2 regions of the Shewanella sp. SP1S1-7 genome follow, and region 2 is predicted to be linked to the other one. Evidence: predicted binding sites of a transcription regulator. Region 2 holds the regulator's gene; the other holds the start of a gene.

Region 1 (6,892 bases), on a different contig from region 2:
ACAGCTATCAGCGGAAATAACAGATGACCAAAAAAACGGGCTTCTTTAAACGTCTTAAGGCGTTAACACTGCCACAAAAACAACTCTTCGCCACTGCACTTTGCCAACGCATGTTGCCCAACTATCAACTGTTTTCCGAAGTCTGTGAGTTTGGTGACCCTGCAGTGTTAAGCACTGCATTAGAGCTACTGTGGCAATCCCTGTACGATCCTAAGCTTAAATTCAATATCGATGTGCATCTGCAACGTCTTGAAGATAACACCCCAGAACCCGCTGATTTTGAAGCCTATGGCGTCTATCCAGCCATGGACGCTGTGGTCGCCATATCAACCTTATTGGGTGCGATTCAAGGCAAGATTGAAGAAGATATCGTCAATATCAGCAAACTGTCATCGAGCACAGTGGCTAACTATATCGAAGCCATCAGTGATGTCGATTTAGTCGATGAAGCATTAGATGATTTTGTTTTTGCCCACGAAGTCATGGAAGAAGAGAAAGAATTACAAAATTCTCTGCTGGAAATTATCGAAGAAAATCCAAAGATCACAGCGGAACTGGTCAAAGGTTTACGCAAAGACATTATCGAAGCGGGCGTATCAAATATCGGCATCAGCGTCGCTTAATTGATCGGGTGCTTGGGATAACTCAGGCACCCTTATTTCTAAACAATATGTCTAAACAATGTTTCTAAATAATGTTTCTAAATAATGTTTCTAAACAATAAGCCTCTAGTCTCGACTGCAATCACTTTCAAGCAAGCCATAAAACGAGTAAAACCAAAGCTAGCAAGTTCCATCAGCCAATATTGAGTTATTCCAATGAAAAAGATTGTTTATCAAGGATTTGTCTTAACCAATAGCGAAGGACGAACCGACAGTTGGAAACTGACCATCAAAGATCAACAGCGTATCGGCTCTTTATTCGAACTGCGGCGTTTAGTGGGATACTTCTTGGAACTCGGCATATTACCTGCGACACGCTCCAGCCTGCAGGATGCGAAACAAACGCAAAATACCATGAGCAAAAACACGGTAAAACCTAAAAGACGTTAAGCATCCGTTCCCCTCGTTAAATCAACGCATAGAGAATAACTCTGGCGCCTTTGACTGCATAAACTCAATAAAGACTCTTACCTTTAGCGGCTGCTGGCTGCGCTGATGATATAAAATCGAAATCCGCCTCTGCTCGCCAATCCATTCTGGCAATAACACTTTAAGTTTCCCTTCTTTAATCTGCTGTTTTACAAATAGTTCGGGACCATACAAGATCCCGCCATGGCCTAAGGTCGCCTGAATCGCACCGTGTAAATCCGTGAGGGTCAACTTAGTTGGGCCATTAAAATAGAAAGACTCACCGCTCGGATGCTTTAAATGCCAATTAAACAGCGGCCAGACTTTTATCAGCTGATGGGCTTCGAGATCATCGGGATGCTCAAGTTTAGGTGCCTGAGCCAAATATTCTGGTGTGGCAAACAGGCAATAATCCAGCTCACCTAAGGTACTCGACACCCAAGAAGAATCAGGCTGAGCCCCGCCGACAATCGCCACATCTATGCCCTTGTCGATCAAATCGACTAACTCATTGCTCTGGGAAATGTGTAAACGGATATCGGGATACAGGCGGCCAAATTCATTCAATGCTTGAATAAACACGATGGAAATAATCGAAATTGGCGCGGCGATGCGCAGGGTGCCCTCGGGTTTATCGCTGCCCGCACCACTCAGTTCATCAAATTGGGCAACCACACTCTGGTAGCGTTGAAAGAGTGCCAGCCCTTCCTCCGTCAATCGTAACTTGCGGGTGCTGCGCATAAAAAGCTGCTTATCGAGCTTCTCTTCCAACTTAGCTAACTTGCGGCTCACTGTGGCAATGGGCATATCAAGCTCCTTCGCCGCCTGTGAAAAACTGCCCGCATTGACTAAATGCACAAAAAGATAGACAAGTTGTAGTTCAGCGCCTAAATCATCACTCATTGCATGTCCTAATTCTGTTCTAGCTGCCCACTTTAGGCACTATATAAAGTCATCAACAATCACAGCGTACGCTAAGTCATTGTGTTTTAAACATCAATTAATCCACTTATACGACCATAGCGCAATAGCCTTAGACTGAAATGATATGTTATTTTGTGGCGAGTTTTACTGCGCTGGCGCTAGTTCTGGTTCTAACGTGACATAAAAAAGGCAAGCGCCCACCTAAAATCATAGCGATAGTAGAAATGACGGTGATGGCTGAGTTTATTCAAATTTAATCGTAAGGATGAGTGAGGGAAATGACCATTTTAACCCCTCTGTTTGCCGTCTTCGGGATCATGTTGCTCGGCACACTAGTGCAAAAATTAAAACTCTTGCCCGTCGATACGGATCAAGTGCTAAACCAATATGTGTACTATATTGCGTTCCCTGCGATCATGCTTATCGCCCTCGCCCAGCAGCCGATTGGCGAGATTTTGCAATGGGGATTTATTGCAGGCTACAGCACGGCTATGGTGATTACTTATCTTGTCTGCCTTGGGCTCTCGCTGCTTGCTAACCCTAAACAGCATGCGGTTGCCGCCATTCGAGCCCTCAATGCCACCTTTGGTAATACGGCATTTATTGGTATTCCACTGCTTATCATCTTATTCCCGCAGCAGCAAAGTGCATTAGTTGCCGCCGCGATTGCCAGCTTATTATCCGTGCTGATGTTTGCCGTCGCCTTAGTCTCGATGGAACTGGCCACTAACACCCAAAGACAACACCACGCCTTAGTCATAATGATGATGGCGGTCGGTAAAAACCCTATCGTTATTGGTAGCTTGATTGGCGTCGGCATTTCGGCGCTAGAGATAAAACTGCCTTCAGGACTGGCGCTAATGATCCAGCAAATTGGCAATACCTCAAGCCCGTGCGCGCTGTTTGCCATCGGCATGGTGCTCGCCAAAGCGATGCGTTACCAGAAAGATAGCAGCGTATTTAGCCCCAAGAATTTTATCGAACTGAGCCTTATCAACCTATTCAAGTTGGTGATTCAACCTGTACTCGTCTACTTTATGCTTAACCGTTTTGGCGTGAGCGGTGACTACCTGATCATGGGCGTGCTCTTGAGCGCACTGCCCACAGCCGCTAGCGTGTACTTGCTCGCCCAGCGCTATAACACTCAGGCTTCTACCAGTGCCCAGGGCATTCTGTTTGGCACCTTAGTCACTTTTTTTAGTTTGCCTATCTTAGAAAGCTTAGTAAGAACCCATGCATAATCAGTTAATTGAAAATATTTTCTGCCAATAATGCCGATTATTTGCCCAAGCCACTTTACTGTATATAAAATCAGTATATACTGTTTATCAATACAGTGGTTTGGTATGTTTTTCGACAGGAATTCACTATGCTTTGCCAACTCAGCATTAATAACTTCGCTATCGTCCGTTTTTTAGAACTGGATTTTCGCCCCGGTATGACCAGCATCACAGGTGAAACCGGTGCAGGTAAATCGATCGCCATCGATGCGCTAGGCCTGTGCCTAGGCAATCGCGCCGATGCCAGCAGTGTTCGCCCCGGAGCCAATAAAACCGAGGTTAGCGCCCGCTTTTCCTTGGATGATATTCCACTGGCAAAACGTTGGTTAGAAGATAACGATCTTGAACTCGATGATGAGTGCATCCTACGTCGAACTATTGGTAGCGATGGCCGTTCACGCGCCTACATCAATGGTAATCCAGTGCCACTGACGCAGCTCAAATTACTGGGTCAGTTGCTTATCGGTATTCACGGTCAACATGCGCACCATGCAATGTTAAAAAGTGAACATCAACTCACCTTGCTCGACAGTTATGCCAACCACAGATTACTTATCGATACGGTTGCCGCCAGCTTTCAACGCTGCAAGCAAATTGAGGCCGATCTAAAACAACTCGAAGCCTCCCAGCATGAACGTATTGCCCGTAAGCAATTAGTGCAATATCAAGTAGAAGAACTTGATGAGTTTGATCTTAAAGTCGATGAGTTCGATGAAATTGAGCAAGAGCACAAACGTCTTGCCAATGGCACTGAGTTGATTGATACCTGTCAGGCGAGCTTAGATATACTCACTGAAGGCGAAGAGAACAATATAGAGTCACTGCTCAACCGAGTCGTTTCCCTCGCCGAAGATCTGCAAAGCTACGATCCTGCATTAAGCAATATCAACACTATGTTGAATGATGCCTTAATCCAAGTGCAAGAAAGCGCAGGCGAATTACAGCACTATTTGAGTAAGCTTGAACTCGATCCAACCCACTTTGCCTATTTAGAAGAACGGCTATCAAAAGCCATGCAACTGGCGCGTAAGCACCATGTCAGCCCAAATAAACTAGCCGAACATCATTTGGCATTAAAGGCAGAGCTGAGCACCTTAGACAGTGACGAAAGCAAGCTCGAAGAAATTCAACTACAGGTCGATGCCAGTAGAGCCGCTTACCTTAGCAACGCACAAAAACTCAGCCAAAGCCGCGCTAGATATGCCAAAGAACTCGACAAACTCGTGACTCAGTCAATCCACGAACTGAATATGCCAAAGGGTAAATTTACTATCGAAGTCAATTTCCACCCAGAGCAAATGTCAGCCAACGGCAGTGATAATATCGAATTTATGGTCACCACTAACCCTGGCCAACCTTTACAACCGATTTCGAAAGTCGCATCTGGCGGTGAACTTTCACGGATAGGCTTAGGGATCCAAGTCATTACCGCGAAGAAAGTTGCCACGCCGACATTGATTTTCGATGAGGTGGATGTCGGGATTTCGGGCCCCACCGCCGCAGTGGTTGGCCGCATGTTACGCAGCTTAGGGGAATCGACCCAAGTACTGTGCGTGACTCACTTGCCGCAAGTTGCGGGCAATGGTCATCAACACATGTTCGTCGATAAGTTTAATAAGGCGGGCAGTACTGAGACCACAATGAAGTCGCTCGATCGTGAGCAACGCATTCAAGAGCTGGCAAGGCTGTTAGGTGGCGATACTATCACTAGCAATACCCTAGCGAACGCAAGGGAACTGCTGCAATAGTAGAATCAAGCAGAAAAGGGATAAGGGATGTTCAGCTAATCCCTTCATCCCTTCAATCAGAAAAATGCGAAATCAAAAGCTAAGGGTTAGTTGTTGGCCATGTTAACTATCATGCCAAGTTAGCAATCATGTTAGCTAACACACCAGACTAGCCCTTGCAGACAGATAAAGGCAAATACACCCGCTAAAACATCATCAATCATAATGCCAAAACCACCTTCGACTTTGGCATCGAGCCAACGGATTGGCCAAGGTTTGATGATGTCAAAAAAGCGAAATAAACCAAAGCCCACTAACAGCCAAATCCAGCCCGCTGGTGCCGCTATCATAGTGATCAACAATCCAGCCACTTCATCCCACACAATCGCGCCATGGTCGTGTACGCCCATGTCATGGGCCGCTTTACCACAGATATAAAATCCTGCAAATACACTCACTAAAGTTAAGCCCAGATACCAAGCAAGCGGTAATGGCGCCATCAGTAAATAGAGGGGAATAGCAGCTATGGTACCGAAAGTACCGGGCGCTTTAGCGGCGAGTCCGCTACCGAAACCGAGTGCCAAAAAGTGGACAGGATTTTTTAATGACAGGCGCGTTAACGCCTGATCCTTTGACAACCATTTCATTAACATGCTCTTCGCTTAAAAGTGCTCGAAACCGTGATACGGCGGCGTAAACGGCTCACCATTGAGTTGTAACTTGAGCTTACTGCCCGCACAAATTTGCCCAACACGAACAAATTTTGCTCCTGCATGGCTTAATGCTGTCTCAAGCGCGCCTTTTTGCGCCTCAGGAACGGTGAACAGCAGTTCATAATCTTCGCCGCCTGTCAGCGCATAACCTAAGGCATGCTCCTCACTGACGGTATCTTGCATCGCACGCGAAAGCGGGATGCAATTAACATCTACAACCGCACCAACTGCAGAAGCCTTAAGGACATGACCGATATCCGAGATAAACCCGTCGGAAAGGTCGATAGCACTGGAGGCTAGCGAACGCAAAGCTTGGCCCGCTAAGACTCTTGGTGTTGGGCGATAATGGCGATTAATCAGGAATTCTTTGTGCTCAGCTCTGGCCTGTTGTACACCGCGAATGATATCCAGACCTAAGGCCGAATCTCCGAGCGTGCCCGTGACATAAATCCAATCACCGGCTTTAGCACCATGACGCGTGAGTGCCTTACCCTGTGGGACTTGGCCGTGCACTGTGATATTAATCGCCCGTGGGCCACGCGTCGTATCGCCGCCAATTAAGGCAATGCCATAGTAATCAGCCGCTTCAAATAAACCTTCGCTAAAACCACTGAGCCAAGTTTCATCGACTGCGGGTAACGTCAAGGCAAGCGTCATCCACGCAGGTTCAGCACCCATGGCAGCCAGATCAGATAAATTTACCGCTAAGGCTTTGTAACCTAAGGCAGCAGGAGGCATATCGGGGAAGAAGTGGACATTTTCGACTAAGGTGTCACAGGAGATAGCAATCGACTTGTTTTCTGCGGGTTGCACTAAAGCGCAATCATCACCGATGCCAAGCTTCACATCACGGCGAGTAGGGCCGCGGTTGCTAAAATAACATTCAATTAATTGGAATTCTTTCACTGTACAGTTTGGCACGACTTACATCGGCCACCTTTGTTAGCAATGAAAAACGGTATCCTAAGATACCGTTTGTCTTTATTACTTGCGTGCAACCAGTTTGTCGAGCAGTCCGTTAACAAACTTATGACTCTCGTCCGCACCGAAAGCTTTTGCCAACTCAATCGCTTCGTTAATCGCGACCTTGTAGGGCACATCTTTACGGAAAGTCAGCTCATAGGTCGCTAAACGAACTATGGCTTTCTCAACTGGAGACACTTCATCAATCGGGCGTT
Region 2 (6,892 bases):
ATAAGCCAAAGGCGAAGCCACCAATCGAGACGATTTGATTAACATCGGCAAATTGAATCGAGTAATCGGGGATACGCCTTGGCATACCAGCTAGCCCAAGGAAGTGCATCGGGAAAAACAGTACGTTGACCGAAATCACCGAACACCAGAAATGCCATTGTCCCAGTCGCTCGTTGTACATGTGCCCCGTCCACTTAGGGAGCCAGTAATAGGCCGCCGCCATGATGGAGAAAATCGCCCCAGTCACGAGCACGTAATGGAAATGCGCCACCACAAAATAGGTGTCGTGGTATTGGAAGTCGGCTGGCGTAATGGCGAGCATTAACCCCGAAAACCCGCCAATGGTGAAGAGTATGATAAAGGCCACGGCGAACAACATAGGGGTTTCGAAGCTGAGTGAACCGCGCCACATAGTCGCGACCCAGTTAAACACTTTCACCCCCGTTGGCACCGCAATCAACATAGTGCAATACATGAAGAACAGCTCGGCAAACACTGGCATGCCTGTAGTGAACATGTGGTGCGCCCACACGAGGAACGACAGAATTGCAATACTGGCAGTGGCATAAACCATTGATGCATAGCCAAATAATGGTTTGCGGCTGAAGGCGGGTACTATGGCGGAGATAATGCCAAAGGACGGCAAAATCATGATGTAGACCTCAGGGTGGCCGAAGAACCAGAAAATATGCTGGAACATCACAGGATCGCCACCCCCCGCGGCGTCGAAGAAGCTAGTGCCGAAAAACTTATCGGTCAGCACCATAGTTACAGCGCCCGCGAGGACGGGCATCACAGCGATCAGCAGGAATGCTGTGATAAGCCAAGTCCATACAAATAGCGGTAACTTCATCCATGTCATGCCGGGCGCACGTAAGTTCACTATGGTCACAATCACGTTGATTGCGCCCATAATTGAACTTATCCCCATGATATGAATAGAGAACACGAAGAGTGCCGTGCTATCGGGGCTATAAGTGGTTGATAGTGGCGCGTAGAAGGTCCAACCAAAGTTAGGCCCGCCGCCTTCCATAAACAGTGAGCTGAGCAAAATGGTAAAGGCGAAGGGTAAGATCCAAAAACTCCAGTTATTCATCCGTGGCAGCGCCATATCGGGCGCCCCAATCATCATAGGGATCAGCCAGTTGGCGAGCCCAGTAAAGGCTGGCATCACGGCGCCGAACACCATAATCAGCCCATGGACTGTGGTCATTTGGTTGAAAAAATTGGGCTCGACCAATTGTAATCCGGGCTGAAACAGTTCAGCGCGGATCACCATGGCCATAGCGCCACCGGTTAAAAACATAATGAAGCTGAACCATAAATACAAAGTGCCTATGTCTTTATGGTTGGTGGTTAGCACCCAGCGCATGATGCCCTTTGGCGCACCATGATGATGGTCATCATGGGCTGCGGTTTGATCTTGAGTCATTGTGCTCATCATAATCCCCTACTGTCCATGGCTTGCGATATCAGCAGGTTGCACTGTATCGCCGGTATTGTTGCCCCAAGCATTGCGCTCATAGGTAATGACTGCTGCGAGTTGCTGTGGGCTGAGTTGTTTGCCAAATGCTTGCATAGCCGTGCCTGTTTTGCCGTGCATCACAATATCGAGATGATTGGCGACGGGCCCAGTGGCGATAGCACTGCCAGCGAGGGCGGGGAAGGCGGGTGGTATGCCAGCTCCCGTCAACTGATGGCAGGCCGCACAAGTGGTGGTGTAGACAGTTTCACCTTCGGCCATCAGTGCCTCATGGGTGAGAGTGGGGAGGCTCGCCGGATCCACTATGGTTGCGGAGTCGACAACTGCTGCGGGCTCAGTTGTAGGTGCGGGAGTTGGGGTCGTATTGGCTGGTGCGGTAGCAGGTGCCTGTGTGCCTGCACTACCGTTCATGTGCTCGTTGACGTCTTTGGCCTGTACAGCATCGCCAGTATTATTGCCCCAAGCATTACGCTCATAGGTAATCACAGCGGCAATTTCTTGTGCAGTCAATTGCTTACTAAAGGCTTGCATAGCCGTACCCGTTTTACCGTTGAGCACAATTTCAAGGTGGCCGCTGAGCGGTCCCGTTGCTATCGGACTGCCTTTGAGGTGTGGGAATACGCCTTGTAACCCCTCGCCATTGGGCTGGTGGCAGGCTGCGCAGTGCCCGAGGTAAACTTGCTCACCTTGGGTCATCAGATCATCTTTGCTAAGGGTCTGTGATAAAGCGGCTTGAGCGGCTTCTGCCGCCGCGCCTGCGGCTTGTTTCTGCTCCGTCACCCAAGCTTCAAACTCGGCTTCGGGTATGGCTTGCACTACGATCGGCATAAAACCATGGTCTTTACCGCAAAGTTCGGCGCATTGACCACGGTAAATACCGGGTTTGTCGATGCGAGTCCAAGCCTCATTGATAAATCCTGGGTTGGCATCTTTCTTCACGGCAAAAGCAGGTACCCACCATGAATGGATGACATCTTCAGAGGTCATCAAAAAGCGGATTTTGCGATTTATCGGCAGAACGAGCGGCTTATCGACCTCCAATAGGTAGTGTTCACCCTTGGTTTCGGTACCGTCGATTTGTGCTCTAGGGGTTGCGAGTATGCTGTAAAAATCAATGTCTTGATCGAAATAGCTGTAATGCCATTTCCATTGGGAACCCGTGACTTTAACGGTCAGATCGGCGTCGCTGGGATCTTCCATCGCAATTAAGGTTTTTGTCGCAGGAATCGCCATTAAGATCAAAATGATAAATGGCAGAATCGTCCAAGCGATTTCAACTTTAGTGCTTTCGTGAAAGTGGGACGCGACAGCGCCTTTGGATTTTCTGTGGTTGATCATGGCGTAAATCATCACGACAAAGACCACAAGGCCAATGGCGCAGCAGATATACAAGATGGTCATGTGCAAGTGATAAACCTTGCCACTGATCTCGGTTACGCCAGGGGTCATGTTGAACCGCATGTCCGCGGCGGCCAACGGTGGTGCGAATAACACCACGAGTAAACAATACAACAATTGCTTCACAAGACTTCTCCTCTGCCAATTGCGAATAGCAACTACAAAGAAGAGCAACACAGTAAGTCTCAACTCTATGCAAACTCTTCAGTTCCCAAAAAAGCTTTTTTGACTTCAACGTGCGTTGGCGGCTGTTACTTTTAATTAAGTATTATTACTGCTGGTATTAGCCACGCTGGCACATACGACTGAAATAAATCTGTTCTCTATTTTTAGTGGCATTTTGAACTCGATTACGGCTCGATTTATTTGCCACGGGCGGCGATATATCATCGCCGACTAAACCAACCATACTTGCTGTTTAAATATTGATCAAGATCACTTATTTATCTAATTGTCTGAAAAATTGCCAAAAAAAAGCCTCACATTCATAGGCGAGGCGGCTTTCAAGGTAAAAAATTAAATGAATATTTAATGTACAGCGCTAAAAAAAGATTGTTGGCCGAAGAGGCTACCTTGCTCAATGCGTACGTCGCCATGTAAGTGACTGTTTACGTCTTCTAGCACTATGCCCATGGCGCGGGCACTTTTAGCGACAATTTGCAGGCGACGATTATCGCGTGCATCTAATGATTGGGTCCAAGTAATAACCGCACTGGACGTACCACTTGTTAAGGCTTTTTCCATCGCCCACAGGGTTTCCACTTCATCTTTCGCGTGCACCAGCAAGACTCTATCCATACGCACGCCTGCATTGGCGAGCATTTGTTTGTAGCCAATACTCGGCGGGTTGATGAGCACTAACCAACGGCCCTGTTGGCTTAACTGGGCGAGTTGCGCGCTCAGATGGATTAATTCTTGGCGACCTTGAGTCTTCGTTGGCATGCAGGCGATAGGTGCATGGTGCCAGTCATAGTCGGCATCACGGACTTCATCGAGCCACAAGCCCGGGTGGCGGGGTGCATTGCCAAGTAGTTTGTTCATAGCCAATCTCCATTACGGATCACACCGACGGCGAGTCCTTCAATTGTTAAACTTTGATAGCCTAAATCCACTTTAATCGGGGAATAGTCTTCATTTTCGGCGTGTAGATAGACCACATTACCTTTTTTTTCGAAACGTTTAACAGTGACATCGTCGTCGACTCTAGCGACAACCACTTGACCATTTCTAGCTTGTTGTACTTTATGAACTGCCAGCAAATCTCCTTCGAGAATGCCAATATTCTTCATGCTGTCGCCTTTAACCCGCAGTAAAAAATCGGCGGCGGGATGGAACATGCTTGGGTCGACTTGGTAGTACTGTTCAACATGTTCTTGGGCGAGAATAGGTTCGCCAGCAGCTACTTGACCGATAAGCGGTAAACCTGTTTCAGTTACTTCTTCGACTTCCGCAGTCAGACGAATGCCCCGCGATGTGCCTGGCATGATCTCAATGCAGCCCTTTTTCGCCAACGCTTTAAGATGCTCTTCAGCCGCATTGGCGCTCTTAAAACCTAAACGGGTCGCGATTTCTGCCCGTGTGGGTGGCATGCCAGTATCGGCAATATTTCGTTTAATTAGCTCTAAAATTTCAGCTTGGCGTGGCGTCAAAGGTCTCATGGTATTTCCTGTTTTTCTATACAGTTACTGTTAGTATATACAGTATTATTTGCAGCGCAAGTATTAACCACTTTTTAGCTATGTTGGAGAGAATTAGCGAATATTACCCATAGTCTGGTATTCTACCGGGCTAGTAAACGTACTTAATTGCATAAGAATAATGCCTAAACACGACTCTCTTTGGTTGAAATCATTACGCTGGATCCAAAAACACTTAGTGCACACTATTGTTGTGCCTCAGGATCCCTTTGCCGATCTGAATCTGGATGCCTCCAGACCCCTTGCTTATGTGATGAAAACGGAATCGCTGAGTGACATCGCTGCCCTGAGCGAAATTACGGCTAAGTTAGGACTGCCGAGCCCCTATGAGCCTTTAGTGGCAAACGGTGTGATTGCGCCTCGGGTTGTCTGCCTTCAAGGGCGTAAGCCGCTGTTTGGCGAGCGTGCCGGTAACGAGCCTTTCCTCGAATGCTTTATGCGTTTGTTGGCCGTGCATAAGGAACGCCCTGAATTAGACATTCAACTGGTGCCCGTGAGCCTGTATTGGGGCCGGACGCCAGGGAAAGAAGACGACACTATGAAGGCGGCTGTGTTTGAGCGGGAAAACCCGACTTGGCTGCGCAAGTGCTTGATGATTTTGTTCTTAGGTCGACATAACTTCGTACAATTTTCGAATGCGGTATCCCTGCGATACATGGCCGACGAACACGGCACTGACATGGGGATCGCTCATAAGTTAGCGCGGGTCGCGCGGGTGCATTTCCGTCGTCAACGTAAGGTGATGACTGGACCTGTGTTGCCAAATCGCCAAGCACTATTTCATTCGTTGCTCAAATCCGAGTCGCTGCGTAAAGCGATTCAAGAAGAAGCGGCCAACAAAAAGATTTCTGAGACCCAAGCGCGCGAGACGGCTATTGAGTACCTTGATGAAATCGCAGCAGATTACTCAGATAGTTTAGTGCGTATTGCTGAGCGTTTTTTAACTTGGTTGTGGAACAAGCTTTACAGCGGGATCAACATTAAAGGCGCCGAGCAAGTTCGCCAGTTGCACCACGATGGTCACGAGATTGTTTATGTGCCTTGTCATCGCAGCCACATGGATTACCTGCTGTTATCGTATATTTTGTACTATCAAGGCATGGTTCCGCCGCACATTGCTGCCGGTATTAACCTCAACTTTTGGCCCGCCGGACCTATGTTCCGTCGCGGTGGTGCCTTCTTTATCCGCCGTAGTTTTAATGGCAACAAGCTGTATACCGCAGTATTCCGTGAATATTTAGATCAACTGTTTGCTAAAGGTTATTCGGTGGAATATTTCTCCGAAGGCGGCCGCTCACGTACGGGGCGTCTATTGGCGCCCAAAACTGGCATGATCGCTATGACGATGAACAGCGTGCTGCGCGGTATCGAGCGTCCAGTCACGCTAGTGCCTGTATATTTAGGCTACGACCATGTGATGGAGGTAGCGACTTACCATAAAGAATTAAGCGGTAAGAAAAAGAAAAAAGAATCTGTGTGGCAAGTGTTTGGCGCGATCCGCAAACTGGGTAATTTCGGCCAAGGTTATGTGAACTTTGGCGAGCCCATTACCCTGCAAAACTTCTTAAATGAGCGTGCGCCAAACTGGCGTAATGAGGTAGCCGATGATCCTGAGCAAAAACCGAGTTGGTTAACGCCAGCGGTAAACGTGCTAGCGAATCGAGTGATGACAAATATCAACGATGCGGCGGCGGCGAGTTCGGTGACCTTGACGAGTTTAGTGTTGCTGGCCACAGATCAAAATGCCTTAGAGCGCAGTCTGTTGGAGCGTCAGCTTGATCTGTATCTGACCCTACTCAAAAAAGTGCCTTACACTACTTATACTTCGGTTGCCGAAGGTGATGGTAAGCATTTAGTGCAGCAAGGTTTAGAGCTGAATAAGTTTGTTGTTTGTGCCGATCCTTTAGGTGAAATCGTGTCTATCGAAGCGAGTCAGGCTGTGTCTATGACTTACTATCGTAACAATATCATTCACTTATTTATTGTGCCGTCATTAATTGCGAGCTGCTTAACGCATAATGAGCAGATCCCGCGTCAGCAAGTGGTGTCAATCGTTGCCGATTTTTATCCGCTACTGAAAGCAGAACTCTTTATGGGCATTAAAGATGTACCTGCCTATGTCAATCAAGTGCTGGATTTCTTCATTGAACAAGGGTTAGTGGTCGAGACTGATACCTTAGCTGTCGTGCCAGAGCACACTAGCCAACTATTATTGTTAGCCAGTTCAGTAAGCGAGACCCTGCAACGCTATGCCATTATTTTCAATCTGTTAGCAAACAGACCTAAGATGGAGCGCTCAGAACTTGAGTCTGAG

What was found. Region 2 encodes LexA, which represses DNA repair genes until DNA is damaged. Its sites were predicted from a motif close to TACTGTATNNNNATACAGTA; they were not measured.
Region 1: the regulator LexA is predicted to act here: its motif matches at 3,314-3,333, upstream of recN (DNA repair protein RecN).

What each region holds. Positions count from the first base shown of each region.
Region 1 is NZ_JAUOEU010000022.1:57,485-64,376, reverse strand. Features, by position in the region: gene barA (two-component sensor histidine kinase BarA) at 1-49, shown strand, start outside; gene Q4Q49_RS16170 (YjaG family protein) at 24-623, shown strand; gene Q4Q49_RS16165 (DUF3319 domain-containing protein) at 819-1,052, shown strand; gene lldR (LysR family transcriptional regulator LldR) at 1,074-1,973, opposite strand; gene Q4Q49_RS16155 (AEC family transporter) at 2,273-3,235, shown strand; gene recN (DNA repair protein RecN) at 3,364-5,022, shown strand; gene Q4Q49_RS16145 (phosphatidylglycerophosphatase A) at 5,154-5,648, opposite strand; gene thiL (thiamine-phosphate kinase) at 5,664-6,620, opposite strand; gene nusB (transcription antitermination factor NusB) at 6,699-6,892, opposite strand, start outside.
Region 2 is NZ_JAUOEU010000004.1:183,187-190,078, forward strand. Features, by position in the region: gene ctaD (cytochrome c oxidase subunit I) at 1-1,441, opposite strand, end outside; gene coxB (cytochrome c oxidase subunit II) at 1,451-3,007, opposite strand; gene Q4Q49_RS05325 (cell division inhibitor SulA) at 3,410-3,922, opposite strand; gene lexA (transcriptional repressor LexA) at 3,919-4,539, opposite strand; gene plsB (glycerol-3-phosphate 1-O-acyltransferase PlsB) at 4,700-6,892, shown strand, end outside.